3 regions of the Kaistia sp. SLG-1 genome follow, and region 2 is predicted to be linked to each of the others. Evidence: predicted binding sites of a transcription regulator. Region 2 holds the regulator's gene; each other region holds the start of a gene.

Region 1 (9,655 bases), 2.4 Mb from region 2:
GCGCGGAAGAAGGCGGCGGGGCCGAACAGCCGCTTCAGCTGTCCGTCGGGCTTGCGGGCGGCCCAGTGGAAATCGGTCTGGTCGGGCGCGGCCACCCGGAACAGGCTCGTATTGATCTCGAGGATGCGCAGCTTGCCGGCGCCGTCGTTCGTTCGTGCTGGATCGACGGTCATGGTCGCCTTGTCCCGTGGTTCCCGCGCTCTATAGCAATCCGCGAAAACTCCGCGCAACTGAAACGGCTGCGGTTTGATTGCCGCCTTGCGCGAAACCGGAATCCTTTGCTAAAGGTCTTCCAGTCTGGACGCCGGCGCGACGCCGAGCCGTCCGCGGATTGTAGATGAGGGCGAGAGCGTGCAGCTCTTTTCAGTTCATGGTGCCGATGACCGGGTTGCGTTCGACGCGACCGGCCGCGCCATGTCCGCTCTCCGTGGTCTTCTTCTCCTTAGACGCCCCTGAGCGTCGGCTGCCCCGTGACGGGCGGGCACTCAGGGGAATGAACGCGAAGACCTCCGCCATTCATGCCCTGAGCACCATTCGCGTGCCGGGCCGCCGACAAGGAAGACCAACATGACCGCGACCACGAATTCGTCCTCCGACAAGGACCGGATCGTCATTTTCGACACCACTTTGCGCGATGGCGAACAGTGCCCCGGCGCTTCGATGACCTTCGAGGAGAAGCTCGAAGTCGCCGAATTGCTGGAGGAGATGGGCGTCGACATCATCGAGGCCGGCTTTCCGATCGCCAGCCAGGGCGATTTCGAGGCCGTGCACGAGATCGCCAAGCGCGCCGGCGACGGCGTCACCATCGCCGGCCTGGCGCGCGCCATCTCCGGCGACATCATCCGCGCCGGCGAGGCAGTCCGCGTCGCCAAGCGCTCGCGCATCCACACTTTCGTTTCCACCTCGCCGATCCATCTGGCGCACCAGATGCGCAAGACCGAGGAGCAGGTGCTCGACATCATCTCGGCCACCGTCGCGCAGGCGCGCAACCTGGTCGAGGACGTCGAGTGGTCGGCGATGGACGCCACCCGCACGCCGATCGAATATCTCGTCCGCTGCGTCGACGCCGCCATCAAGGCCGGCGCCACGACGATCAACCTGCCCGATACGGTCGGCTATGCCGTGCCGGAAGAATATGCGGCGATGTTCCGTGAAGTGATCGAGCGCGTGCCGGATTCCGACAAGGCGATCTTCTCGACCCATTGCCACAACGATCTGGGCCTCGCGGTCGCCAACTCGCTGGCCGGCATCGCCGGCGGCGCGCGGCAGATCGAATGCACGATCAACGGTTTGGGCGAGCGCGCCGGCAATGCGGCCTTGGAAGAGATCGTCATGGCGATCCGCACCCGTCGCGACGTCATGCCCTACGACACGCGCATCGACGCCACCATGTTGACTCGTGCCTCGAAGCTCGTCTCCAACGTCTCGGCCTTCCCGGTCCAGTACAACAAGGCGATCGTCGGCCGGAACGCCTTCGCGCATGAGAGCGGCATCCACCAGGACGGCATGCTGAAGAACGCCGAGACCTACGAGATCATGACGCCGGAGAGCGTCGGCGTGAAGGCGACCTCGCTGGTCATGGGCAAGCATTCCGGCCGCCACGCCTTCCGCTCCAAGCTGAAGGAACTGGGCTACGAAGTCGGCGACAACCAGCTGGAAGACGCGTTCAAGCGCTTCAAGGACCTCGCCGACCGCAAGAAGCACGTCTATGACGAGGACATCGAGGCGCTGATCGGCGACGAGGTGGCCACCGCCGCCGAGTCGATCCGCCTGTTGTCGCTGACGGTCATCGCCGGCACCGGCGGCGCCGCCAAGGCGATCATCAGCCTCGACGTCGAAGGCACGCACGTCACCAAGGAAGTCTCCGGCAACGGCCCTGTCGACGCGATCTTCAACGCGATCAAGGCGATCGTGCCGCATGACGCGACGCTGTCGCTCTACCAGGTGCACGCCGTCACCGAGGGCACCGACGCGCAGGCCGAGGTTTCGGTCCGGCTCGAGGAGGACGGCAAGTCGGTCACCGGCAAGGGCGCCGACCCGGACACGATGGTCGCCTCGGCCAAGGCGTATCTCTCGTCGCTGAACAAGCTGATGGTGAAGCGCCAGCGCCAGCACGCCCAGGCCGTCAACGCCTGATCGGGTTTGCTTTTTTGAATGCCAACGGCCGCGTCGATGACGCGGCCGTTTTTGTTTTTGTAGGCTCCGCTTGAACCCTCCCCCCGAGGGAGGGTCGAAAACGCCCTTGGCGTTTTCGGGGAGGGGGGTGGAATGGTTCGCCCGCTGTCGTCCACCTCCGGCGTCATCCCGGCGAAGGCCGGGATCCATACAGCGGCGTCATCGGGCGTTTCGCGTGGCGGCCAACCCGGCTGAATGGATCCCGGGTCGCGCTTCGCTTGCCCGGGATGACGGCGAGGGTTGGAATGCCAATGTCGCCGGGCACCGGAAGCCGCGGCCTCCTGCCGACGAGCGGCCCTTCCAAATAAACAAAAACGGCGCCCCGCTTTCGCAGGACGCCGACTCGCTGGTCCGAAGATCGCCTTACTTCGGCAGGGCGATCTTGCCGAGGCGGAGGAACTGCGTTTCGCCGGAGTGGCTGTCGACGCCGTCATTGTCGGTGATCGCGAAGCCGTTGCCTTCGGCGTCGAGGGCGAAGCTCTCGATCTTGTCGAGGACGTAGCCGTTGGTCGCCTTGAGGGCCGGCAGGAAGTCGTGCAGGTCCTTCTTGACGACCTTGGGCAGCTCGCCGCCGAGCGGGGCGGGCTTGACGCCGTCGAGCGAGACGAAGGTCAGCTTCTTGATCTTCGCGTCGCGACCGATCTGGTTGTCGCGCTCGATGGCGACGAGGCCGCCCGGAACCGCCGTCAGCTCGGACAGGCCGACCCAGCCCTTTTCCGCTTTGTCCAGCGGGTAGTGGACGGCGGCCCATGCCTTGGCGGCGGGCTTGTAGGCGAGGAGCTTGGTGAAGCCCTTCGGGTCGTCCTTCCATTCGCGCTGCACGGCGACCCAGACCGTCTCGTCGGCGCCGGAGCCGACCACCGTCACGCCCTCGAAGCCGAAGCGGGTAGCATGCGCCGCGAGTGCTTCCGGCAGGGCGATCTCTTCCTGCACGACGCCCTTGGCGTCGACGCGGACGAGCGACGACTGCGTCTTGTTCTTCTCGCGCTCGGGATTGCCTTCCGAGGCCAGCCAGAAGCCGCCGTCGCTCGCAAGCGCGATGCCTTCGAGGTCCAGCAGCTCGACCGGCTTGCCGTCCTTGGTGACGGTCATCTCGTCGGTGATGACTGCCGGGGTCTTGGTGGCGTCGATCGTCAGGATCCGGCCGATCGACTGGGCGCTGTCGATGACGGCGTAGAGCTTGCCGGGTTCCTTGGCGTCGGCGACCGTACCGGAAAGGGCGGCCCAGCCGATCGGCTTGCCGTTCTTGTCGGCCGAGACGATGGTCGGATAGGCGGCCGGCGCGTCGCTGCGCTCATAGATCGTCACGACGGAGCCGATCAGGCCGTCCTCGCGCAGGTCGTTTTCCGACGCGGTGACGAAGAGGTTGCGCGCGGGGATGGCGTAGAGGCCTTCCGGGCCGATGCCGCCCGGCAGCGCCTGCAGGAAGGTCGGCGCCTTGCCTGCGCCCTCGTCCTTGTAGACACCGATCAGGGAGGCCCGCTCGGAGCCGACGAAGATGAGCTTGTCCGAACCGAAGGTGGCGACTTCGGCGCCCTCCGGCTCGTTGCCCTTCTTGTTGCGCTTTTCCGGATAGTGGCCGAGGCGGACGGTCTCGTATTCGAGCGCCGTGCCCGAATCATAGTCGAGCGTGCCGTCCGACTTGAAAATCGAGAAGCCACGCGAGCCGCCCTTCCAGTCGCCTTCATTGGCGGTGAAGAAGCGCTCGTCGTCGATCCACTGCACGCCGTCCGGCTCGCGGGCGACGTTTGTCATCTTGCCGGAGAGGTCGATCACGCCGTCCTTCTTCACGTCGATGCCGTCGAGGTCGACGGTGCCGGCCGGGAAGTGCTTGATGACCTTGCCCGTGGCGAGGTCGGCGATGACGATGTGGTTGTTCTCCTGCAGGGTGAGAACGACCTGGTTCTTGTCGTTGATGTCGACGAATTCGGGCTCCGGATCCTCCGGCGCGATCGCGGCGAGGCCGGTGACGTCGATGACCGTCTTCGTCGCGCAATCGACCGAGCCGTCGGCGCCAATCGCGAAGCTGGTCAGATTTCCACCCGGAAGCTGCGGGAGGGCGCCCTCGTTGATCTCCTCGTCGCGCTCGTTCTCGATCGCGATGGCGAGGAACTTGCCGTCCGGGCTCTTGGCAAGCGAATCCGGCTGGCCGCCGAGATCGCAGGTCGCCTTCACCGTCTTTGTGGCGAGATCGACGATGGCGAGATGGCCCGAGGGCTCGCTCTTCGACTTCGAGGTGACGACGCCGACCAGCGCGATGCCTCCGGCGACCACGGTCGAGGTCGGCTCGCCGCCGAGCGCCACCGTCCCGGCCGGCTTCGGCGCCTTCGGATCGGTGATGTCGATCAGGCCGATCCGCTCGCCGGGGCTGTCGGTATAGACCAGCGTGTTGCCGTCGGCGGTGGCCGTGATGATCTCGGCGACGGTCTTCTTCTTGGCGTCGGCATCCTTCGGCAGGTTGTCGACGACATGGAAGGTCGCGATGCGGTTGAAGTGTTCGCTGGCGTTGGAGGCGAGGGCGGTGCCAGCGAGGAGCGTGGCGGTGAGCGCGCTGCGCAGGATCGGCTTGAGCATGTTTCCTCAATCTTTTCAGAGCTGTCCGTGGCAGGGACGCCTTGGATTGCGGGCAATAGACCGGCCGCGCATGACGTGGAAATGACGGTTTCCCGAGGCTTGCGGCCGCCCTCACGAAGATTTCCACAGCCCGGTGAACGGGCGGCTGGACAGGCCGGAAACGCTTTGCTACATACCGCGTCGTTCCGGGCGTCGCAGCGCAGGCTTCGGCGCCGCCAGGGATTGGGTGCATAGCTCAGTTGGTAGAGCAGCTGACTCTTAATCAGCTTGTCCTAGGTTCGATCCCTAGTGCACCCACCAAATTACCGACCTTTCGCCGGTCGCGGAGCCTGATTGTTTTTGCTCCCTGATTGCTGCGAATGGGTGCATAGCTCAGTTGGTAGAGCAGCTGACTCTTAATCAGCTTGTCCTAGGTTCGATCCCTAGTGCACCCACCACTTCGAAAGGCCGTCGGTCCATGACCGGCGGCCTTTTCGTTTCAAGGGCAACAAAAAGCTTGAGACCCGTGAGCCCCGCTAGAAGGTCTCACACGACGGCCTTTTGTTCTTTTCCTGCTGATTTATCGTGAGGCTCGGTAGCTGATTCTTTGGTGGGGTGGGCTATGCACGTTGTCGGCGGGATTCTTCTTTTCAGTCTTTATGTGGGTCTGTTTCTCTTCCAGGCAGTCGCCTTCTTTGAAGGCTTGGATGTCTGGTTCGGTCTTGGAAGGGCCGCCTCGATCCTGGCATTTGTAGCGGTGTTTTTCACCGGGCAGTTGGGAACGTTGGCCATGATTGTCATCGCCGTTTACGGGATGATCTACGGCTGGGGTTGGCCTTGGTGGCAGGCGATAGCTCTTGCCTGTCCGTTCCTGGTGATCGGTTTCCTGGTGGCTGGCGTTCAGGGTATCACCGGCGTAGTGGTCGGGGCGCTCCGTCGCTAGCACTTCGTACTCTTCGCCTCGAGCCAGAGACACAGCGGTCCGCTGCTCCCCAGTCGATGCGCCTCTAGTGGTGCGACGTCATTGATCGGCTTGGCCGGCGAGGCCTCACGGCACGTCGTCATCGCCCGCCGGGCCGCCTTCGCCTTCCATGCGGGTGATCTGCTTGACGTCGAGGCGTGTGAATTTCAGCCGCACGCCGGCGCCGAGCCCGTCGCCCTCCGCCAGGAACACCGCCCCGAATCGCTCCAGCGCCTCGATGATCGCCGCCGATTCTTCGGCCGAGGAGAGGCAGGCGCTGCCGCTGTCCTCGGCAAGGCGCATCGTCTCGGCATCGAGGCCGGCGGCCTTCGCCAGCACGTCGAGGCTGATGCCGGTCAGCGCGCGGCCCGCGGCGATCAGGCGTCCGGTCAGGAAAGGGGGCTCGAACATGTCGTCTCCTTGGCTTGCGCTCCGATCATGGTGCGGGCGGGGAGGGCTCGCAACCCCCGGTGAGCGCATCCGGCGTTCCCCGGACCCTCCTTCGAGGCCCGGCTTCGCCGGGCACCTCAGGATGATGGTTGTGCTGCCTCAACCGCTTTCAGGGGGTAGTGAAACCACAGCGTTTCATACAGTGAAGCGGCGATTGCCGTCGCGCCGGGGTGGTGGTCTATTGTCCGGGATCCATGAACGAGGGTGCGAATAGATGAATGGCGTTCAATGCAGGATGGCGCGCGCGGCGCTCGGCTGGAGCGCCGGGGATCTGGCGAGCCGGGCCGGCGTGCCGGAAGAGACCGTGTTGCGGTTCGAGAGCGGCGAGCTCGTCGCGCCCCGGGTCGACGCCGTCTTTCGTGGCGTGTTCGAGGCGCTGGGCCTGATCTTCGAGGCCGACGGCCAGATGCTCGAGGGCGGCCCCGGCGTCCGTCTCGGCCGGCTCCAGACCGACGAGGGCAAGCGCCCGGAGGAACTGAGCTCCGCCAACGACGACTAGAGCGCGAGGCGGCACGCTGGGCGCCGCAGGCAGGCTTCGCTGGCCGCTCCGGGGCTACTTGCGCCGGGCCGGCGCGGGGCGGGCCGGGCGCTCGGGCAGGGCGGTGCCGAAGACGTGGTCCCAGAACAGCGTCGTCACGCCGAAATTGCCCTCGACCTCGCTGTGATGGTGGAGGGCATGCCGCCGCTTCACCCGGTAGAGATAGCTGTCATGCGGCATGTGCCAATGGTGCAGCACATGGTGGATGAAGCTGTAGCTGACATAGCCGGTGACGACGCCGGCGGTGAAGCCGCTCGCGACGCCGAGATCGAACAGCCACCAGCTCGGCCAGAACACGGCGGCGGCGATGACGAGGAAGCTCAGCCAGATCGGCGTGCCGATCAGGTCGGTCGGTTCGGCGTGGTGCTTCTCGTGCAGGTCGCGGAAGTAGATGACATTGTGCAGGACGCCGCGATGGATCAGATATTCCGCCAGCGTCCAGACGAAGAGACCGACCGCATATGCGGCGATCCAGATCAGCGGATTGACGGTTCCGTGCCAGACAATGGCTGCCACAAGCAGGGCGACCAGGGTGGCTGGGTAGACTATGAAGTCGGCATAATAGGTGACCGGTCTCAACTGCATTTCGAAAACCTAGTCCATGGCAGGTTTGTTCGAGCGCCCGATGAATTGAGCCAGCTTAACGGCTGGACTACAAGGGCCGAACCGCCCAGCGCGACAAATATGTTTGCGAGATGAAATCCTTGGACGTGCCGGAGGTGACGCAGGGTCGGCCGCATGGCATGGTCTGCGCCATGCGCACGCTCCTTTTCTCGGTCCTCCTCGCCCTTCCCGTCATGGTCGGCACGCCCGTTCTGGCCCGGGCCCTCGAGATCGCCGTCCCGGCGGCGGGGACGCTGATGCGCGATGCCGGCCCGCCGCTTTTCCAGCGCGTCAACATCATCGACGGCAAGGACGACCGCGATTCGCTGCTGACGATCGGTCCGTCGCTCGGGCTGTCGCGCGGCGAGATTGGCCGGATCCGTCAGGTGTCGGGCTATGTGGGCTGCCTGTCGCCGTCGCCCTCGGTGGGATCGGCGGCGCTGTTCCTGACCAACCAGCAGATCCTGACCGCCGCGCACGTCTTCTTCGAGCCCTCGGGCAAGCGGCGCTGGAAATGCTTCTTCCGGCCGCAGAGCCCCGGTGGGCCGATGATCGACCTGGTGGTCGACGACAACACGCAGTTCGGCTCGAAGAAGCCGAAGGCGGGCTCGAACAATGACTGGGCGATCGTCCGGCTGGTCGAGCCGCTCGCCGGCGCGGTGCCGTTTCCGGTCAAGCCCGACGTGCCCGTCCAGAACGGCGACAAGCTGATCGTCATCACGGCGCATCCGGCGGATATGGAGAAGGAAGTCGATCGCGACGTCCCGGTGGCGCAGGGATGCCGCGTGCGGCGGGCGATCGACAAGTCGCGCTCGGCGGCGGCGACCTCGTTCTTCCGTACGGATTGCGACGCGACCGGCGCCTCGTCCGGCGGCATGCATCTCTCGCGCGTCAATGGCGAGCTGGCGTTTCGCGGCATCACGATCACGACCGGCCCGTGGCGTGATCCGCGCTTCAAGGGCGCGCCGTATGACGAGAAGGGCGGCAGCGTCACGACGGCGCTCGGGACCGACGCTGCCATTCTGAGCGCCGGCCGCGCAGTCGCCGCCGGCGGATTCTGATGCGGCGACTCAGCGGTCGACGCATCAACGCTCACGCGCGCCGCTGACATAGAGATCGATTTCCGAACGCGCGACGCCGATATCGGCGAGCATGCGGTCGTCCATCGCCAGCAGCAGGTTGCGGGCATGGCGCTGGCGCAGCCAGCGGGTCAGGCTCGAGGTGGTGCGGGTCATGGTGATTTCTCCTCATCGCCGGTCGGAATGGGCCGGTGAGGCTGAATAGGAGAAAATCGCGCCGCTGGATGTGACCGGCATCACGTTACGGAAGGCTGGTCGGCCGGCGTTGGCCTCGCCTCAGCCGATATGCATCACCGTCGAGCTGGCGCTCTCGGCGCCCTCGAAGCGCGGCAGCAGGTAGATGCAGGCGACGGCGGGCAGCGTGATGACGGCGAAGGCGATCGCCAGCGCCGGCAGGCCGAACTGGATGAACGGCGCCACCAGCGCGGTGCCGATGGTCGGCAGCAGCGTGATCGCCAGCATCAGGGCGGCCGAGCCGCGTCCCTCGTCCGGGGCGGACGCCGCCAGCGACTTGACGAAGCCTACGCCGCCGCGGAGCCCCAGCCCGGCCGTCACCGGCAGCATGATCACAAGCAGGATGACGAGGCTCGAGCCGCCCGCGAGCGCATAGACCAGCAGCGCCACGGCCGACGCGCCGACCAGCAGCGTCCCGATCGTCACCAGCCGCTCCGGCCCCACGCGATTGACGAAGAACCCGGCGAGGTTCGACGTCACGATGAACATGCCCACCATCGCCAGCTGGAACACGACGAACGCATTGACCGAGCTGCCCATGGTCTCGACCATCACATAGGGGGCGCTGAACACGAAGGTGATCAGGCCGCCGAGGATCAGCGAGTGGCTGAGCGCGTAGCGGAGATAGGGACGGTTGCGGAAGAGAGCGAGATAGCTGCCGCGCTGCTGGTCGGGCGCGACGGGCTGGTTCTCGGGCAGCAGCGAGGGCTTCGCCAGGATGACGAGGCCGACCACCGCGCCGATCACGGCGGGGACGATGAAGGCGGCCTGCCAGCCGGAAACGTGCAGCAACCAGGCGCCGATCAGCGGCGCGAGGCCGGGAACGAGCGACTGGATGCTGCCGATGACCGAGACGGCGCGGACGGCGCCCGTCTCGGTGAACAGGCGGCGCAGCATCGGCGCCGGCAGCACGGCCGCGCCGGCCGATGTGGCGCCCTGCACGACGCGGATGGCGTTCAGCGTCCAGATGTCGGTCGAGAAGGCGGCGAGCAGCGAGACGGCGGCATAGGCGAGCAGCGAGCCGCCGAGAAGCAGCCGCGCGTCAAAACGCTGCGCGATGCT
Region 2 (9,655 bases):
AACAACAAGCTGACGACGATCGTCCGCTTCATCAACGACATCCTGCTGGCGGCGCCCTCGATCGTCATCGGCCTGTTCGTCTACGAGGTCATGGTCGTCCAGATGGGCCACTTCTCGGCGCTCGCCGGCATGGTCGCCCTCGCCATCCTGGTGATCCCGGTCGTCGTCCGCACCACGGAAGACATGCTCAACCTGGTGCCGAACCAGCTGCGTGAAGCGGCCGCGGCGCTCGGCCTGCCGCGCTCGGTCATGATCCGCCACGTCGCCTACAAGGCCGCGATGTCCGGCATCGTCACCGGCGTGCTGCTGGCGATCGCCCGCGTCTCCGGCGAGACCGCCCCGCTGCTCTTCACGGCGCTGAACAACCAGTTCTGGAGCACCAACCTCAACGCGCCGATGTCGTCGCTGCCGGTGACCATCTTCCAGTTCGCGCTGTCGCCCTATCCGGATTGGCAGAAGCTCGCCTGGACCGGCGCCCTCCTCATCACCTTTACCGTGCTGGCACTCAACATCGTCGCCCGCGCCTTCCTCAGCCCCAAGGCTTCCAAATGACCCAGACCGCGATGAACACGGCCGGCATGGCCGAGAAGATCTCGATCCGTAATCTGAAGTTCTTCTACGGCGACAACCTGGCGCTGAAGACGATCAACCTGCCGCTCTACGAGAAGAAGGTCACGGCGTTCATCGGCCCGTCGGGCTGCGGAAAGTCGACGCTGCTGCGGGTCCTCAACCGCATGTACGACCTCTACCCGCGCCAGCGCGCCGAGGGCGAGGTGATCTTCGACGGCCAGAACGTGCTGAACCCCGACCAGGACCGCAACATGCTGCGCGCCCGCGTCGGCATGGTGTTCCAGAAGCCGACGCCGTTCCCGATGTCGATCTACGAGAACATCGCCTTCGGCATCCGCCTCTACGAGAACATCTCGCGCTCCGAGATGGACGGCCGGGTCGAGGCGGCGCTGACGCGCGGCGCGCTCTGGAACGAGGTCAAGGACAAGCTGCATTCGAGCGGCCTCAGCCTCTCGGGCGGCCAGCAGCAGCGCCTCTGCATCGCCCGCACCATCGCGGTGCGGCCGGAAGTCGTGCTGTTCGACGAGCCCTGCTCGGCGCTCGATCCGATCTCGACCGCGAAGATCGAGGAACTGATCGACGAGCTGACGACCGACTACACGATCGCCATCGTCACGCACAACATGCAGCAGGCGGCGCGCGTCTCCGACTACACCGCCTTCATGTATCTCGGCGAGCTGATCGAGTTCGACGAGACGACGAAGATCTTCACGTCGCCGAGCGACAAGCGCACCCAGGACTACATCACCGGACGCTTCGGCTGAGGCCGGGCGGACGTAGGAGCACGAGATGTCCGAACATATTGTTTCCCGCTACGACGAAGAGCTCAATGACGTCGCCCGCCGCATCGCCGAGATGGGCGGCATGGCGGAGCGCCTGGTCGACGTTGCCGTCGGTGCTCTGATCCGGGTCGACACGGCCACCGCCAAGCAGGTGATCGCCGACGACAAGAAGCTCGACGCACTGCAGCGCGAATGCGAAGAGCGCGCCATCATGATCATCGCCCGGCGCCAGCCGATGGCGATGGACCTGCGCGAAGTCATCGCGGCGCAGCGCATCGCCAGCGATCTCGAGCGCATCGGCGATCTGGCCAAGAACATCGCCAAGCGCGTCATGGCGCTCGATGGCCAGCTCCAGTCGAAGCGCTTCAACACCGGCGTCGAGCACATGGCGGAGCTGTCGCTGACCCAGCTCAAGGACGTGCTGGACGCCTATGCGAGCCGCGACGTCGACCAGGCCTATGAAGTCTGGAAGCGCGACGAAGAAATCGACGCCATGTACACGTCGCTCTTCCGCGAGCTTCTGACCTACATGATGGAAGATCCGCGCAACATCACCTTCTGCACGCATCTCCTGTTCTGCGCCAAGAACATCGAGCGCATCGGCGATCACGCCACCAACATCGCCGAGACGGTCTACTATGTCGTCACCGGCCAGGTGCTCGCCGAAGACCGCCCGAAGCAGGACGAGTCGAGCACGACTGCCGTCAACTATGAGAAGAACTGACGGTATCGTCAGCCACACCCCAGGAATTCGTGAATGACGCCACGCGTTATGATCGTCGAGGATGAGGAGGCGCTGAGCCTCCTCCTCCGTTACAATCTGGAAGCGGAAGGGTACACGGTCGAGGTCGTGCCGCGCGGCGATGACGCCGAGATGCGCCTCCTCGAAACCGTGCCCGACCTGCTGCTGCTCGACTGGATGCTGCCGGGGATCTCCGGCATCGAGCTCTGCCGCCGGCTCCGTGCCCGCGACGCCACGCGCACGCTGCCGGTGATCATGCTCACCGCCCGCGGCGAGGAGCAGGAGCGCATCCGCGGTCTCGCCACCGGCGCCGACGACTATGTCGTCAAGCCGTTCTCCGTGCCGGAGCTGATGGCGCGCGTGCGGGCGATCCTGCGCCGCTCGCGGCCCGAGGTGATCGCCACGCTGCTGCGCGCCGGCGACATCGAGCTCGATCGCGAGACGCACCGCGTCCGCCGCTCGGGGCGCGAGCTGCATCTCGGCCCGACCGAGTTCCGCCTGCTCGAATATCTGATGAAGAGCCCCGGCCGCGTGTTTTCACGCGAACAGTTGCTGGATGGGGTCTGGGGTCGTGACGTCTATGTCGACGAGCGCACCGTCGACGTCCATATCGGCCGCCTGCGCAAGGCGGTGAACCGCGGCCGCGTCAAGGATCCGATCCGCACCGTGCGCGGCTCCGGCTATTCCTTCGACGACCAGTTCGCGATGGCCTGAGGCAACCACTCCGCGTGAACCCTCCCCTTGAGGGAGGGTCGCCAGATGCGAGATAGTCCGGGGGGCTGCCGTGGCTGCCTCCGGCACGGCTTCTTCCGGGGAGGACCACCTCCTGCCTTCGCCTCCCCCTGAGGGGGAGGTCGGACCGCAGGTCCGGGAGAGGGTTTAGGGAACCCTCCGGATAGACCGTAAACCCTCACCCGCCGCACTTCGTGCGTCGACCTCTCCCTCAGGGAGAGGTGAGGGGCGAGCTTCGGATCCGCCTTCAAGAGCTAAAGAACAAGAAGCCGCGTGCGGGACAGAATCCCGGCGCGGCTTTCTGTTGTTGGCAAGGGGAGGCCGGAAAACAAATCGGCCGTGCGCCTCGATGGAGGACGGCACGGCCGGGATTGCGGCTGGTCTCGTCGGCGCGCCAGGCGCCGGAGCCAGCGTCAGGCCGGCGCGATCAGGCGCCGACGGCCTTCTTCTGGCGGCGGTCATGCACCGGCTGGTAGGCGACGCGCGAATGATATTCGCAGTAGGGAATGCCGGAGTTCGACCGCTGGCCGCAGAAATGGAAATCCTCGGTGCTCGGGTCGCCGATCGGCCATTTGCAGGTCTGTTCGGTGAGCGTGAGGATCGTGGCATGCAGGCTGATCGGCACGACGACGTCGTCCGAGCCGGCCGGGCGGGGCATGCGCCGCGGTTCCGGCACGATCTGGCCGAGCGGCTTCAGCGCGGTATTGCCCGCCACCAGCGGCCTGACAGGATTGGGGCGGCCCGTCGTTGCGGATCGGCCATTGCTGGTCGTCGCAGGCTTGCGGGCGCGAGCCACCGGCGTCGAAGCCGGCTTGGCGCGACCCGACAGGCTCAGCCGATGTACCTTGCCGATGACCGCATTGCGCGTTACGCCGCCAAGCTCCGAGGCGATCTGGCTCGCGCTCAAACCGTCGGTCCAGAGCTTCTTCAGCAACTCAACCCGTTCGTCCGTCCAAGTCATAGCGTGTCCTTGTCGGTCGGAGCGATACCCGGAATCCTGTCGCGGTCGTCGGCCAGGGGGCATGACGACTTTGAACGCGATACTTGGGTCAGGGGGAGGTACCGGCTCGATATTTCGTATCTTAACGGTTATTAAGATACTATATGGCCTGACTCGGTGACAAGAGTCGGCAGGAATCCTAGATGTGGATCCTTGCGTTTTCCCCAACTTGCGGTCTCGGCCCCGAACCGTGAGTCGGGTCAATCGCTTAGCCGCCGCCGAGGCCCCTCCGCCGCCGTTTTCATTGACACAAAACGTCACGACCGTGATATAAGGGCAACGCAAAAAGGTGCTGCCCGGCGCGTCGGCCTCGGGTGGCACTTTTGATTTTTGGCACCCATTTCCGTGGTTTCATCCGAAGGAGGGGATATGAACGCCCCCGATAGCAGCGTAAAAAAGACCTCGTCCAGCCTCTTTGACACCTTTGCGCGTGCACCGCTCGAGTTCGAGCGAGGCGAGGGGGCCTGGGTCTTTACGCGAGACGGGGACGCTTATCTCGATTTCTCCGCCGGCATCGCGGTGAACACGCTCGGCCATGCCAACCCGGTCCTTGTGCAGGCGCTGACCGAACAGGCCGGCAAGCTCTGGCACACGTCGAACCTGTTCCGGATCCCCGGCCAGGAGAAGCTCGCCGACACGCTGGTCGCCAACTCCTTCGCCGACCGCGTCTTCTTCGCCAATTCGGGCGCCGAGGCCAACGAGGCCGCGATCAAGACGGCGCGGCGCTACCACTATGTCAACGGCCAGCCCGAGCGGTTCCGCATCCTCACCATCGAGGGCGCGTTCCACGGCCGGACGCTGGCGACGCTCGCCGCCGGCGGTCAGCAGAAATATCTCGACGGCTTCGGCCCGAAGGCGGACGGTTTCGACCAGGTGCCGTTCGGCGACATGGCGGCGATCAAGGCGGCGGTGACGCCGGCGACGGCGGCGATCATGATCGAGCCGATCCAGGGCGAAGGCGGCGTGCGCTCCTTCCCGACCGATTTCCTGCGCGAGCTCCGGGCGCTTTGCGACGCCGAGGGCATGCTGCTGATCATGGACGAGGTCCAGACCGGCATTGGCCGCACCGGCAAGCTGTTCGCCTATGAGTGGACTGGCATCGCCCCGGACATCCTGACGGCGGCCAAGGGCATCGGCGGCGGCTTCCCGCTCGGCGCGTGCTTGGCCACCAACGAGGCGGCCAAGGGCATGACGCCCGGCACGCACGGCACCACCTTCGGCGGCAATCCGCTGGCGATGGCGGTCGGCAATGCCGTGCTCGACGCGGTGCTCGCCGACGGCTTCCTCGAGCATGTGCGCGAGACCGCGCGCTATCTGAGCCAGCGCCTCGGCGGGCTGATCGACAGCCATCCCGGCGTCGCCGACGGCATTCGCGGCGAGGGCCTCTTGATTGGCATTCACGCGCTGAAGCCGATCCCCGAGGTCGTCGCGGCGCTGCGCGACCAGCACATGCTGGCGGCCGGCGCCGGCGACAACGTGCTCCGCCTGCTGCCGCCGCTCAACATCGGCAAGGCCGAAGTCGATGCGGCGATCGACAGGATGGACGCCGCCTTCACCGCAATCGAAGCCGCCGCCGCCGATGCGGCGCGGCAATCCGCATAAGCGGGACGGGGCATCATGGTTCGGCATTTTCTCGACCTGACAGAGTTCGATTCCGCGACGCTTCGGCAGATCATGGAAGGCGCGAAGCGCATCAAGGCGTCCCGCAACGGGGCGCTCGACGGCGTCGGCCCGCTCGCCGGCAAGGTGCTGGCGCTGATCTTCGAGCAGCCCTCGACCCGGACGCGCGTCTCCTTCGACGTCGGCATGCGCGAGCTCGGCGGCCAGACGCTGATGCTCACCGGCGCCGAGATGCAGCTCGGCCGCGGCGAGACCATCGCCGATACGGCGAAGGTGATGTCGCGCTACGTCAACGGCATCATGATCCGTATCCTCGATCACGATGCGCTGGCGGAGCTCGCGCGCAACGCCACGGTTCCGGTCATCAACGGGCTGACGCGCCGCTCGCATCCCTGCCAGGTCATGGCCGACATCCTCACCTATGAGGAGCATCGCGGCCCGATCACCGGCAAGACGGTGGCCTGGCTCGGCGACAGCAACAATGTGCTCGCCTCCTGGGTGCACGCCTCGGCGCGCTTCGATTTCCGCCTGAAGATCGCGACGCCGGAGGAGCTGGCGCCGGCGCACAGCCTGCTCGACTGGGCGCGCTCGCATGGCGGCGAGGTCATCGCCGGCGAGGATCCGCATGACGCGGCGGCCGATGCCGATTGCATCGTCACCGACACCTGGGTCTCGATGGGCGACAACGAGGCCGAACGGCGGCACAATCTCCTGAAGCCGTACCAGGTTAACGCCCGCCTGATGGCGCGCGCCAAGCAGGACGCGCTGTTCATGCATTGCCTGCCCGCCCATCGCGGCGAGGAGGTGACGGCCGAGGTGATGGACGGACCGCAATCGGTCGTCTTCGACGAGGCTGAAAACCGGCTGCACGCGCAGAAGGGCATTCTTGCCTGGTGCCTGGGTGGCCCGGAGGCACTCTGATGGAAAAACTTGAACCCGTAGATACCGGCGCGATCGACGCGGCCGGCGACGATGCCGTGCTGCCCTTCGCGGTCGAGGGGCTGGACGTGCGCGGCCGCGCCATCCAGATGGGGCCGGCGCTGTCGGCGCTTCTGGCGCGGCACGACTATCCGCTGCCGGTGTCGAAGCTGCTCGGCGAGGCGGTCGTCCTTGCCGTGCTGCTCGGCTCGTCGCTGAAGTTCCAGGGCCAGTTCCTGCTGCAGACGCAGACCGACGGCCCCGTCGACATGCTGGTCGTCGACTACCGCACGCCCGGCAACATCCGCGCCTATGCCCGCTTCGACAAGGAGCGGGTCGCGGCAATGGAGGCGGAGGGCACGCTGAAGCCGGAGCTGCTACTCGGCAACGGCATCCTCGCCATGACCATCGACCAGGGCGAGTTCACCAGCCGCTACCAGGGCATCGTCAAGCTCGACGGCGCCAGCCTGGAAGAGGTGGCGCACGCCTATTTCGCCCAGTCCGAGCAGATCCCGACGATCGTCCGCCTGGCGGTCGCCGAGATGATGACGCGCGAGGACGGCGGCGCCGCGCATAGCTGGCGCGCCGGCGGCATGATGGTGCAGTTCCTGCCGCAGTCCGGCGCCGGTCATCGCGACCTGCCGGGCGGCGATGTCCCGGACGGCCACGAGGTCGAGGGCGAGGAGAGCGACGCCTGGGCCGAGGCCACCTCGCTGGTCTCGACCGTCGAAGATCACGAGCTGATCGATCCCGAGGTCCCGGTCGAGCGGCTGCTCTACCGGCTGTTCCACGAGCGCGGCGTCCGCGTGTTCGAGGCTTCGGCGGTGCGGGACCAGTGCTCCTGCTCGCGCGACCGGATCGAGGGCGTGCTGCGCGGCTTCTCGGCCGAGGAAATCACCGACAGCATCGAGAACGACGAGATCGCCGTCACCTGCGAGTTCTGCGGCGCCAAGTACAGCTTTGAGCCGCAGGAATTTCTGGGCTGAGGAGCTGCCCTCGGACGGGGCGACTGGCTTGCTTCACCTCTCCCTGAGGGAGAGGTCGACGGCCGAAGGCCGGCGGGTGAGGGTTTACGGCCTCACCGGATGGTTTCCTAAACCCTCTCCCGGACCTGCGGTCCGACCTCCCCCTCAGGGGGAGGTGAAGAGAGGCTTGCACCCCGGGATGGATTTCAGGCCTCTCGCGTGCCGCTCAGTGCAGCACGCGGGCGGCGTTCGGCATGTCGAGCGAGAAGGCGGGGATGTCGACGGAGAACATCTCGCCGTCCTCGGTCTGCATCTGGTACGTGCCGACCATGATGCCCGACGGGGTCGAGAGCGGGCAGCCGCTGGTGTATTCGAAGCTCTCGCCGGGCTTCAGCGACGGCTCCTTGCCGACGACGCCGACGCCGCGCACTTCCTCGGTATGGCCGCGCCCGTCTGTGATGCGCCAGCAGCGCGAGCGCAGCTTCACGTTCTCCAGGCCGAGATTGACGATCTCGATCGTATACGCCCAGACATAGCGACCTTCGCCCGGCGAGGAATCGTCCTCGACGAAGCTGGGCTGCACGGTGACCTGGATCGATCGCGTGACGGTTCGATACATCGGTTGTTCTCGACAATGGTGCGAGGCTCTTAGCCCCTGCCGAGCCGGCCCGTCAATCGTGCTCGACGCCGCAGGCGAGCCGGGCATCCACACGGCTTTCCATCCCGCAAAACAGCATTGCGTAGGTAAAGCGCACACGTTTCGCGCGCCATATGGCTGCGCTATAGTCTGGATGGTCGTGAATCGAGCTTGCCGCGCGAGCCGGGCAAAAGGAACATTTGCATGCTGAAGGAATTCAAAGAGTTTGCCCTCAAGGGCAACGTGGTCGACCTGGCCATCGGTATCATTATCGGCGCCGCCTTCAGCGGGCTGGTCAACTCGATAGTCAACGACATCATCATGCCGATCATCGGTGTGATCACGGGCGGTATCGACTACACCAACAAGTACATCCAACTGGCCGGTGAGCCGCAGGCGACCCTCGACGCCGCCCGCAAGGCCGGCGCCACCGTCGCCTATGGCAACTTCCTGACGCTGCTGATCAACTTCATCATCGTCGCCTGGATCCTGTTCCTGATCGTCAAGGGCATGAACCGCATGAAGCGCGAGAAGGCCGCAGCCCCGGCCCCGGTCGCGACGCCCGAGGACGTGGCGCTGCTGCGCGAGATCCGCGACCTGCTTGCCAAGAAGTAGGACCCGCGAAGGATAAATTTGCGTCTTCGCAGCAAACGGCGGCCCTTGGCCGCCGTTTTGTCTTGGTTGTCGGCTAAGTTCCCGCCTGTCACCGAACAAAGACGCCGAGGGTCCGGGGGGATCCGGCGCCTCAGCCATTGGAAACGTGCGTGTCCATTCACACCGCATTGAATACGCTGCGCCCGGAAGCGAGCCAGGCTCCGGAAAGCGGCATCGTCGAGGTCTTCAACTATGGCCGCGATCGCGCCGGCCTGATCCCGCTCTGGGTCGGCGAGGGCGATCTGCCGACGCCGGCCTTCATCAGCGAGGCGGCGCAGGCCGGGCTCAACGCGGGCGAGACCTTCTACACGCACCAGCGCGGCATTCCCGAACTGCGGCAGGCGCTGGCCGGCTATCACGAGCGCCTCTACGGCCGCCCGTTCGATCCCGAGCGCTTCTTCGTCACCTCGGGTGGCATGCCGGCGATCCAGATCGCGTTGCGCATGGTGGCGGGCCATGGCGACGAGGTCGTCGTGCCGACGCCGGCCTGGCCGAACTTCGCCGCTGCCGCCGAAGTCGGCGCCGCCAAGGTTGTCGAGGTGCCGCTCACCTATGGCAATGCCGGCTGGACGCTCGATCTCGATCGCTATTTCGAGGCGGTGACGCCGCGCACCAAGGCGCTCTTCCTCAACTCGCCCTGCAACCCGACCGGCTGGACGGCGACGCGTGACGAGCTGCAGGCGATCCTCGATTTCGCGCGGGCGCGCGGGCTCTGGATCGTCTCCGACGAGGTCTATACGCGCTTCTTCTACGAGGGCGACCGCTCGCCGTCCTTCTACGACATCGCCGAGCCGGATGACCGCATCCTCTACGTCAACACCCTGTCGAAGAACTGGGCGATGACCGGCTGGCGCGTCGGCTGGCTGTCGGCGCCGCCGGTCTTCGGCCAGGTGATCGAGAACCTCGTGCAATATTCAAGCTCCGGCACGCCGAAGTTCCTGCAGCGCGGCGCGGTCGCGGCGCTCGACCAGGGCGACGCCTTCATCGATTTCCAGCGCCAGCGGGCGACGGAAGCGCGCGAGATCGTCTGTTCGG
Region 3 (9,655 bases), 720 kb from region 2:
CGAGCCGGGCACGATGTTCGAGAAGCTCTACAAGGCCGGCAAGCTGGCGATCCCGGACGAGGACACGGCGGCGACTCTGTTCGAGATCACGCAGGAGATCTGCGAGCAGCACGGCCGCCCGTCCTACGAGATCTCTAACCATGCGGTTCCCGGCGGCGAGTGCCGGCACAATCTCGTCTACTGGCGCTACGGCGAATATGCCGGCATCGGCCCCGGCGCGCATGGCCGCCTCGTCATCGATGGCCGTCGCCACGCCACCGCGATCGTGCGCGAGCCCGAGCAATGGCTGGGACGCGTTGAATCCTGGGGCGACGGCATCGAGACCGACGACATCCTCAATCCGGAAGAAGCCGGCGACGAGATGCTCTTGATGGGGCTCCGCCTGATCGAGGGCATCGATCTCCGCCGCTACCGGGCGATCTCCGGCCGCGACCTCGATCCGAAGCGGCTCGCCGATTTGATCGAGCACGGCATGGTCGAGCAAATCGACGAAAACCGCATCCGCTGCACCCGCTCCGGCTCCTTCGTGCTCGACGCGGTGGTCGCCGACCTGGCGGCGTAGCTTCGACCCGAACAAGACCCTCACCCTGCCCTCTCCCGCAAGCGGGCGAGGGTTTTGGCTTGGGCACTTCATCGATTTGAAGCCGAGCTGACCAGCGCAGCCGCGCCCCCTCTCCCGCTGGCGGGAGAGGGTTGGGGTGAGGGTGTTACGAACTTCCGGTCCGCGAGAACGTTTGTGGTGCAGGATCGATCTGCACCGGAGCGCCGCCGCCGAGTTCGTAGACGGCGAGGCCGCGCTGGTTGGTTCCGTCCGGCAGGAAGCGGAACGCGCCGTCGACGCCGATGAAGCCGTTCGGGTTCGCCAGCGTCTCGGTCGCGAAGCGCTTGTCGCCATAGCGGGCGGCGAGACCGGCGGCGAGGCTGGTCGCGTCATAGCCGAGCGACGCCGTGCGCACCGGCGTCGCGCCAAATGTGCCCTGATAGCGGTTGGCGAAGGCGGCGAAGCCGGCGCGGTCGGGCGCCGGATACCAGCCGCCCTTCAGCGTCGGCTCGCGCGCGATGCGCGGATCGTCCCACTGGCCGGAACCGAGGAACTGCACCTGCCCGGGGCGGACGCCCTTCGCGCTCAGGATCTGGGCGAGGAAGGGCGCGGCGTCGCCGGCATCCGGCATGAACACGGCGTCGACCTGACCGCTCTGCACGACCTTCGCGATCGCCTCGGCCTTCTGCTGCATGGCGACACGGTCGAGACCGTAGCGCTCAATCGTCACGATCCGCGCGCCATTGACCGTCGCCGCCTTCTGCAGCGCCGCCTGCATCACCGTGCCGTAACCATTGTCCGGCAGCAGCGCGGCGATCGAGTGTTTCCCGCGTCCCGCGGCGTAGCCGATGATGCGGTCGACGTCGGACTGCGGCAGGAAGCTCAGGAGATAGACATTGCGGGCGGCGACGCTGGTATCGGTCGAGAACGCCACGACCGGCACGCCGGCCGGCCGCGCGACGGAGGCCGCCGCCGCCACCGACGGGGCGAAGAGCGGGCCGATGATCAGCTCAGCGCCCTCGGCGATCGCCTCGGTCGCGGCCGCGCGCGCGCCTTCCGGCGTGCCGCGATCATCCTTGACGAGGATCTGCAGATTGGCGCCGCCATGGAATTCGCGCAGCGCCAGATCGGCGGCGTTCTTCAGATTGGCGGCGGTGACGCCGGCATTGCCCGTCGCCGAGGATGGCACCAGAAGGGCGACGCGGGTCGTGCCGTTGCCGAGCGTCTCACCGGTGGCCGGCCGGCTGCCGCCTACGGCCGGCGCCACGCCCGCGCCGACGCGGGGCGCATCCAGTGTCGACGAACAGGCCGCGAGCAGGCCGAGCGCCGCGAGCATCGGGCCGATCGCCCAAACCCTGCCGCCCTGCCGTTCGAAACGGAACCAACCCACAGCCTTCTCCTGTTCAATCGCAAGATGTAACTGTACTGGAAAGGCTGGGTCAGTTCAGCGGCAAAGGCGGCGCGTTCCGTGAATTCAAGTCGGGTGTCACATCTCCACAACGTCGAAGCGGACACGCGATGAGCGCGTCCGAACGCGCGGCCGCGCTCGAAGGCGGCGCCAGCTACATGATCGACGGCCAGCGCCTGCGCGCGCCGACGCTGGAAGCCGGCCTCTATGTCGTGGCGACGCCGATCGGCAATCTGCGCGACATCACGCTGCGCGCGCTGGCGACGCTCGCCGCCGCCGACATCATCGCCTGCGAGGACACCCGCGTCACCCGCGTGCTCACCCGCCATTACGGCATCGATACCGAGCTCCTCGCCTATCACGAGCACAATGCCGACCGGCAGCGGCCGAAGCTGCTGGCAGCGCTCGCCGAGGGCAAGGTGGTGGCGCTGGTCAGCGACGCCGGCACGCCGCTCGTCTCCGACCCCGGCTTCCGCCTCGTCGGCGACATGGTGGCGGCGGGGCATCGCGTCGTGCCGATCCCCGGCGCCTCGGCGCTGCTCACGGCGCTGGTCGCGGCGGCGCTGCCGACCGACACCTTCCTGTTCGCCGGCTTCCTGCCCAACCGCACGGTTGGCCGCAAGAAGCGGCTCTCAGCACTCGGCGACATCCCGGCGACGCTGATTTTCTACGAATCCCCGCACCGAACGCTCGATTCCCTGATCGACATGGCGGAGACGCTGGGCGCGGATCGCCCCGCCGTGGTGGCGCGCGAACTGACCAAGACCTTCGAGACGGTGCGGCGCGGCACGCTCGGCTCGCTCGCCGAGGCCTATGGCGGCGAAGCGCCGCCGAAGGGCGAGATCGTCATCCTGATCGGCCCGCCGACGGTCACGGAGCCGAGGGCCGACGAAGTCGACACGCTGCTGGCGCGGCTCCTGGAGAACCATCCGCTGAAGGAGGCGGCGGCGCTTGCCGCGACGGCCACCGGCATGCCGAAGCGCGACCTCTACCAGCGCGCGCTGGAGCTGAAGGCGGAAGCCGCCGGCGACGCGGATGACGACGACGATCCCGATGCGGATCGCGACGAAGATGGCGCGGCCTGACCGCCGTGTTTCCGAACGACGCGGCCGTTTCGCCGAAACGGTCGCCGCCCTCTATCTCAACCTGAAGGGCTATCGCACCGTCGCCCGACGCTTCCGCAGCCCGCTCGGCGAGATCGACCTCGTCATGCGGCGCGGCGGCATGCTGGTCTTCGTCGAGGTGAAGGCGCGGCGCACCCTCGACGCCGCCATCCTGGCGATCACCCCGGCGGCGCGAAACCGCCTTCTCCGCGCGGCGGAGAGCTTCCTCGCCCGCCACCCGCAGGCGGCCGGGCTGACGCTGCGCTTCGACATCGTCGCGGTTCTGCCACGGCGGCTGCCGCACCACATCGTCGACGCTTTCGCTTCCGATTCCTGACGGCGGCATTGCCATCCGGCCCCGCCACACGACATAAGAGGCCTATTCCGCATTGGGGGCCTTCATGTCGCTTTCCGTCGCCGTCCAGATGGACCACATCGCCAACATCAACATCCGGGGCGATTCCACCTTCGCCATCATGCTGGAAGGCCAGCGGCGCGGCCACAAGCTCTACCACTACACGCCGGACCGGCTGTCGCTGAACGACGGCCGCGTCGAGGCGGCGATCGAGACCGTGACGGTCCGCGACGTGCCGGGCGACCATTTTTCGCTCGGCGACAAGGAGCGCACCGACCTCTCGACGCTCGACGCCGTGTTCCTGCGCCAGGATCCGCCCTTCGACATGGGCTACATCACGACGACGCACCTGCTCGAGCGCATCCATCCGAAGACGCTGGTGGTCAACGATCCCGCCGAAGTCCGCAACGCGCCGGAAAAGATCTTCGTCACCGAATATCCGAAGCTGATGCCGCCGACGCTGATCTCGCGCGATGCCGACGAGATCCGCCGCTTCCGCCAGGAGCATGGCGACATCATCATCAAGCCGCTGTTCGGCAATGGCGGCGCCGGCGTGTTCCGCCTGTCCGAGGGCGACCAGAACCTCGCCTCGCTGCTCGAGATCTTCTCCGCCGCCTATCGCGGCGAACCCTATGTCGTGCAGCGCTACTTGCCGGCCGTTCGCGCCGGCGACAAGCGCATCATCCTGGTCGACGGCGTCGCGGTCGGCGCCATCAACCGCGTGCCGGCTGATGGCGAATCCCGCTCCAACATGCATGTCGGCGGCCGCCCCGAGCCGATCGAGCTGACCCGCCGCGACCGCGAGATCTGCGAGGCGATCGGGCCGGAACTGAAGAAGCGCGGCTTCCTGTTCGTCGGCATCGACGTCATCGGCGACTATCTCACCGAGATCAACGTCACCTCGCCGACCGGCATCCGCGAAGTGAAGCGCTTCGGCGGTGCCGACATCGCCTCGCTGATCTGGGACGCCGTCGAAGCGAAGCGGTGAGGTTTACAGAACGCTAACAGGATCCGCGCCGACGGCCGGCGCGGAATGTTCACGACCTGTTCTTGTATTACCCCGCAAGTTGACGTAGCGTCATCCCATAACGGGGGTGGCGGGCAATGGTCGCACATGTCACGACGGTGGCGTTCCACGGCATCGAGGCGGTGCCGGTCGACGTACAGGTGCAGATCGGGCCGGGCTTTCCCGGCATCGTCATCGTCGGCCTGCCCGACAAGGCGGTCGCCGAGAGCCGCGAGCGGGTGCGCGCCGCGCTGCATGCCTCCGGCCTCGCTTTGCCGCCGAAGCGGATCATCGTCAACCTCGCCCCGGCAGACCTTCCCAAGGAAGGCAGCCATTACGACCTGCCGATCGCGCTCGGTCTGATGGCCGGCCTCGGCGTCCTTCCGGGCGAGCTGTTGGCCGACTTCGTCGTGCTCGGTGAGCTGGCGCTCGACGGCACCATCGCCACCGTCGCCGGCGTGCTGCCGGCGGCGATCGGCGCCAACGCCATCGGGCGCGGCCTGATCTGCCCTTCCGCCTGCGGCCCGGAGGCCGCCTGGGCCGGCGGCGACATGGAGATCCTGGCGCCGCGCAGCCTGATCGCCATCGCCAACCATTTCAAGGGCACGCAGGTACTGACCCGGCCCGAGCCGGCGCTCCATCGCGATGGCGGCGCCCTGCCCGACCTTGCCGACATCCGCGGCCAGGAGAGCGCGCGGCGGGCGCTGGAGATCGCCGCCGCCGGTGGCCACAACCTCCTGATGGCCGGCCCTCCCGGCGCGGGAAAATCGATGCTGGCGAGCCGCCTGCCCTCGATCCTGCCGCCGCTCGCGCCGAAGGAACTGCTCGAGGTCTCGATGATCGCCTCGATCGGCGGCGAGCTGATCGGCGGCAAGCTGACCGATCGCCGCCCCTTCCGCGCCCCGCACCACTCCGCCTCGATGGCCGCCATGGTCGGCGGCGGGCTCCGCGCGCGGCCGGGCGAGGCGTCGCTCGCCCATCACGGCGTGCTCTTCCTCGACGAGCTGCCGGAATTCACGCCGCAGGTGCTCGATTCACTGCGCCAGCCGCTGGAGGCGGGCGAGGTGGTGATCGCCCGCGCCAATCATCGCGTCAGCTATCCCTCGCGGTTCCAGCTCGTCGCGGCGATGAACCCGTGCCGCTGCGGGCTGGCCGGCGAGCCCGGCCATAGCTGCGCGCGCGGCCCGCGCTGCGCGGCCGACTACCAGGCGAGGCTCTCCGGTCCCTTCCTCGACCGCATCGACATGCGCATCGAGGTGCCGGCCGTCACGGCGACCGACCTGATCGGCGCGTCGGCCTCGGAGGCGAGCGCCACGGTGGCCGCCCGCGTGGCGGTCGCGCGAGAAATCCAGGCCGAGCGGTATCGGGGCGTCGAGGCCGCCGGCATCAATGCCCGCTGCGCCACGGCGCTGATCGAGACCGTCGCGGCCCCTGATGCTGCCGGCACGCGGTTGCTGCAGGACGCGGCGGCGGCGCTGAAGCTTTCCGCGCGGGGCTATCACCGCGTGCTGAAGGTGGCGCGGACGATCGCCGACCTCGACGGCGCGGAACAGGTCGGACGGCTGCATCTGGCCGAAGCGCTGAGCTACCGGGTCGGCGGCGAGCGCGTGCTGGCCGCCGCCTGACTGGCGATCCGCAGGATCGACCGGGGCGGGCGGCACTCAAATCGGGCCAGCGCGGCGCGGCCCGGAGATTTCGCCAAGCCGACTGGCCGGGTGCATCGACCGGCCTGTGCCGGCGCAACAGCGGACTGGCTGCCCGGCCGGCCACGCGATCCGCATGTCAGCTCGGCATATCGGGTGGGCATTTTAGGTAGGCCAATCTGGCAGCCAGGTCGCCCTGCCCCAGCCGGTTCACCGCCCGGGCCCGAACTGTCGGAGCGGCCCGTCGGGTCGGCATGGCCCCGGGCCGATCCTCCCTTCGCCGCCACCCTTCGTCACCAAACTGTCGGAGACCTGTGCTTTGGTGACGGCCCGGCCGAAAAGCCGGCATCGCGGAAGACGGAGACAGAGACGATGGCCAAGCGCGATCTTGCAGCGATATCCCAGGAGGCGCTGCGCATTTCCGGCGCAACCGTGGCCCTGCCGGCACTATCGCAGCTTGTATTCGGCGGTATAAAGCTGTCGATGTCCAAGTCCCTTCGCCCTGCCCCCGCATTGCCTGAACCTCTCGGTAGGATCGGTTCGCTCGAAGTGCGCCTCGCGACCACGCCGCGCGAGGTCAAGAAGGCGCAGAAGCTGCGCTACAAGGTGTTCTACGAAGAGATGTCGGCGATCCCCGACATGCAGGCGCAGCTGTCGCGGCGCGACCGGGACGGCTTCGACAAGATCTGCGACCACCTGCTCGTCATCGACCACGACACCCGCACCAGCGCCGGCGAATCCGCCATCGTCGGCACCTACCGCCTGCTGCGGCAGGAGGTGGCCGAGCGCCACACCGGCTTCTATTCGGCCAACGAGTTCGATATCGGCGCGCTCGTCGAGCGGCACCAGCGGCTGAACTTTCTCGAGCTCGGCCGCTCCTGCGTGCTGAAGCCGTATCGCACCAAGCGCACGGTCGAGCTGCTCTGGCACGGCATCTGGAGCTATGTGCGCAGCCACAAGATCGACGTCATGGTCGGCTGCGCCTCGCTGGAGGGCACGGATCCGGAAGCGCTGGCGCTGCCGCTCTCCTTCCTGCATCACAATGCCCGCGCCCCGGCCGAATGGTCGGTGAGCGCCATCGCCGGCCGCGGCGTGCCGATGGATCGGCTGGGCGAAGCCGAGATCGACATGAAGGCCGCTCTGAAGACCCTGCCGCCGCTGATCAAGGGCTATCTCCGCCTCGGCGCCTATATCGGCGACGGCGCGGTCGTCGACCGCCAGTTCGGGACGACCGACGTGCTGATCATCCTGCCGGTGCAGTCGATCAGCGAGCGCTATGTCAACCACTACGGCGTCGACGCGACACGCTACGCCGCGTGAGGGCGATCAACGCGGCGGGATCTGACGTCCCGGCCGCGAGCGATAGGCCGGTAACGTCCAGCCGAAGGTGAGCGCGCCGGCGCGGACGAAGAAGGCGGAGAAGGCGCCAAGCAACGCCGCCGGCCAGAACGGAACGCCGACGAGCGTCGCCACCACGAACAGGCCGGCGCCGGCCACCGTGGCGGTGATGTAGATTTCCTTGCGCAGCAGGACGGACGGCTCGCCGGCGACGATATCGCGGATGATGCCGCCGAAGGTCGCGGTGACGACGCCCATCACGACGGCGCCGAGCGGGCTGGCGCCGGCATCGAGTGCGCGCGCCGCCCCCATCACGCAATAGCCGGAAATGCCGATGGCATCGGCCCAGAGCAGCAGCCGGTAGCGATATTCGACGAAGGGCGCCAGGAAGAAGGTCGCGACCGCCGTCGCGATGCACACCACGACATAGGCGGGCTGGACGATCCAGAACACGGGCGTGGTGCCGAGGATCACGTCGCGCAGCGTGCCGCCGCCGACGCCGGTAATCGCCGCCAGGAAGGCGAAGCTGACGATGTCGAGCTGCCGGCGCGAGGCGGCCAGCGCGCCGGTCAGCGCAAAGACGACAACGCCGAGAAGGTCGAGGCCGAAGAGCAGGGACGCGTCCACGGCCTCTCCCGGATCAGGCGGAGCGGGACGCGGCGGCGTCGTTTTCCGGCTTCGGCTCCTTCGGCTTGGCCGGGCCCTTGGCGACGCCGACCATGGCCGGGCGCAGGACGCGGTCGCCGATGACGTAGCCGGACTGCATCACCTGCAGCACGGTTCCGGCCGGCTGCTCCTCGGTCGGAATCTCGAACACGGCCTGGTGCAGGTGCGGATCGAACTTCTGGCCGAGCGGCTCGAGCTTGCGGACGCCGTGCCGTTCGAGCGAATTCTGCAGGTCGCGCTCGGTCATCTCGACGCCGTCGATCAGGGCGGTCAGCGCCTCGTTGCCGGTGCGCGCCTCGTCGGGAACGGCGTCGATCGCACGGGCCAGGTTGTCGCCGGCCGTCAGCATGTCGCGGGCGAAGGCGGCGATGCCGTACTGGCGCGCGTCGGCGACCTCGCGCTCGGTGCGACGGCGCAGGTTTTCCATCTCGGCGACCGTGCGCAGGACACGGTCCTTCAGTTCGGCGGCTTCCGCTTCCAGGGCCGCGATGCGCGCCGCGGCGACGTCGGCCTCTGCCGAGGCCGCTTCAACGGCAGGCTCGGTCGGGGGCACGGACTGGGTATCGTCGGACATGGCGAACTCTCGCTTTTTATCAGGACAAAAGGGTTAGGCCCGATATCATGAGTTTGCGGCAGAAAATCAAGCTCTTGCCCGTCCGGAGGCCCGACAGCGCTGCCGCGCGGCCGATCCGGCGATCCTAGAGCACGATGACGCCGTGGTGCTGCGCCTCGGCCTCGGGCTCGACATGGATCAGAACTTCCGAGCCCTCGATCGCCTTGTTCAGCGCCGCCTCGATGCGATCGCAGATGACATGGCCGGCGGCGACCGTCATCGAGCCGGGCACGACCAGGTGGAACTCGATGAAGATGACGCGGCCGGCATTGCGGGTTCTGAGGTCATGCACCTCGATGGCGCCGGTCGCCTCGGCCGAGATGACCGCGCGGATCTCGCTCTCGACGTCGCTCGAAACCGCGTGGTCCATCAGCCCGCCGACCGAATCGCGGATGACGCGCCAGCCAGACCAGAGGATGTTGACGGCGACGATGACGGCGAGCAGCGGATCGAGCACGATCCAGCCGGTCAGCGCCACAAGAACGAGGCCGATGAAGACGCCGACCGAGCTGACGACGTCGCTGGTCAGGTGCCAGGCCTCTGCGATGAAGGCGGGCGAGCGGCGGCGGCGGCCGAAGCGGAACAGATACATCGCCCAGGCGCCGTTGATGGCGGTGGCGATCAGGTTGATCGAGAGGCCGACGCCGGCATTCTCGAGCGCGCGCTTCTCCTCATAGGAGATCCAGGCTTCGCGCAGGATGAGGAGCGCCGCGACGACGATCAGCACGCCTTCCAGCACGGCGGAGAAATACTCCGCCTTGTGATGGCCGAACTGGTGGTCGCTGTCGGCCGGCTTGTGGCTGAGGCGGATCGCCCAGAACGCTGCCACCGCCGTCGCCAGGTTGACGATGCTCTCGAGCGCGTCCGAATAGAGCGCGACGCTGCCGGTCTTCCAGTACGCGGCATATTTCAGCCCCATCACGACCAGCGCGATGACGATCGAGCTGAGCGCGACAAGCGTAATCCTGTCGTTCCATTTCGG

What was found. The regulator PhoB, encoded in region 2, activates phosphate uptake and scavenging genes when phosphate is short. The targets are predictions, from matches to a motif close to TGTCATNNANCTGTCAT.
Region 1: a site for PhoB is predicted at 4,820-4,836, ahead of AC6HZP_RS16865 (esterase-like activity of phytase family protein). Genes of this name have one in related genera too.
Region 3: a site for PhoB is predicted at 6,348-6,364, ahead of olsB (l-ornithine N(alpha)-acyltransferase). Genes of this name have one in related genera too.

The regions. Positions count from the first base shown of each region.
Region 1 is NZ_AP048544.1:3,666,147-3,675,801, reverse strand. Features, by position in the region: gene AC6HZP_RS16875 (CgeB family protein) at 1-173, opposite strand, end outside; gene AC6HZP_RS16870 (2-isopropylmalate synthase) at 568-2,136, shown strand; gene AC6HZP_RS16865 (esterase-like activity of phytase family protein) at 2,539-4,749, opposite strand; tRNA gene AC6HZP_RS16860 (tRNA-Lys) at 4,974-5,049, shown strand; tRNA gene AC6HZP_RS16855 (tRNA-Lys) at 5,111-5,186, shown strand; gene AC6HZP_RS16850 (hypothetical protein) at 5,351-5,671, shown strand; gene AC6HZP_RS16845 (XRE family transcriptional regulator) at 5,777-6,100, opposite strand; gene AC6HZP_RS16840 (helix-turn-helix domain-containing protein) at 6,354-6,638, shown strand; gene AC6HZP_RS16835 (sterol desaturase family protein) at 6,693-7,262, opposite strand; gene AC6HZP_RS16830 (trypsin-like serine peptidase) at 7,373-8,341, shown strand; gene AC6HZP_RS16825 (YjiS-like domain-containing protein) at 8,366-8,515, opposite strand; gene AC6HZP_RS16820 (MFS transporter) at 8,636-9,655, opposite strand, start outside.
Region 2 is NZ_AP048544.1:816,888-826,542, forward strand. Features, by position in the region: gene pstA (phosphate ABC transporter permease PstA) at 1-552, shown strand, start outside; gene pstB (phosphate ABC transporter ATP-binding protein PstB) at 549-1,334, shown strand; gene phoU (phosphate signaling complex protein PhoU) at 1,360-2,076, shown strand; gene phoB (phosphate regulon transcriptional regulator PhoB) at 2,110-2,808, shown strand; gene AC6HZP_RS03690 (GcrA family cell cycle regulator) at 3,254-3,787, opposite strand; gene AC6HZP_RS03695 (aspartate aminotransferase family protein) at 4,196-5,428, shown strand; gene argF (ornithine carbamoyltransferase) at 5,444-6,367, shown strand; gene AC6HZP_RS03705 (Hsp33 family molecular chaperone) at 6,367-7,350, shown strand; gene apaG (Co2+/Mg2+ efflux facilitator ApaG/CorD) at 7,556-7,948, opposite strand; gene mscL (large conductance mechanosensitive channel protein MscL) at 8,171-8,581, shown strand; gene AC6HZP_RS03720 (pyridoxal phosphate-dependent aminotransferase) at 8,737-9,655, shown strand, end outside.
Region 3 is NZ_AP048544.1:97,651-107,305, reverse strand. Features, by position in the region: gene hemW (radical SAM family heme chaperone HemW) at 1-562, shown strand, start outside; gene AC6HZP_RS00490 (penicillin-binding protein activator) at 708-1,931, opposite strand; gene rsmI (16S rRNA (cytidine(1402)-2'-O)-methyltransferase) at 2,060-3,034, shown strand; gene AC6HZP_RS00480 (YraN family protein) at 2,985-3,389, shown strand; gene gshB (glutathione synthase) at 3,454-4,395, shown strand; gene AC6HZP_RS00470 (YifB family Mg chelatase-like AAA ATPase) at 4,512-6,038, shown strand; gene olsB (l-ornithine N(alpha)-acyltransferase) at 6,429-7,376, shown strand; gene AC6HZP_RS00460 (trimeric intracellular cation channel family protein) at 7,383-8,021, opposite strand; gene grpE (nucleotide exchange factor GrpE) at 8,035-8,634, opposite strand; gene AC6HZP_RS00450 (cation diffusion facilitator family transporter) at 8,759-9,655, opposite strand, start outside.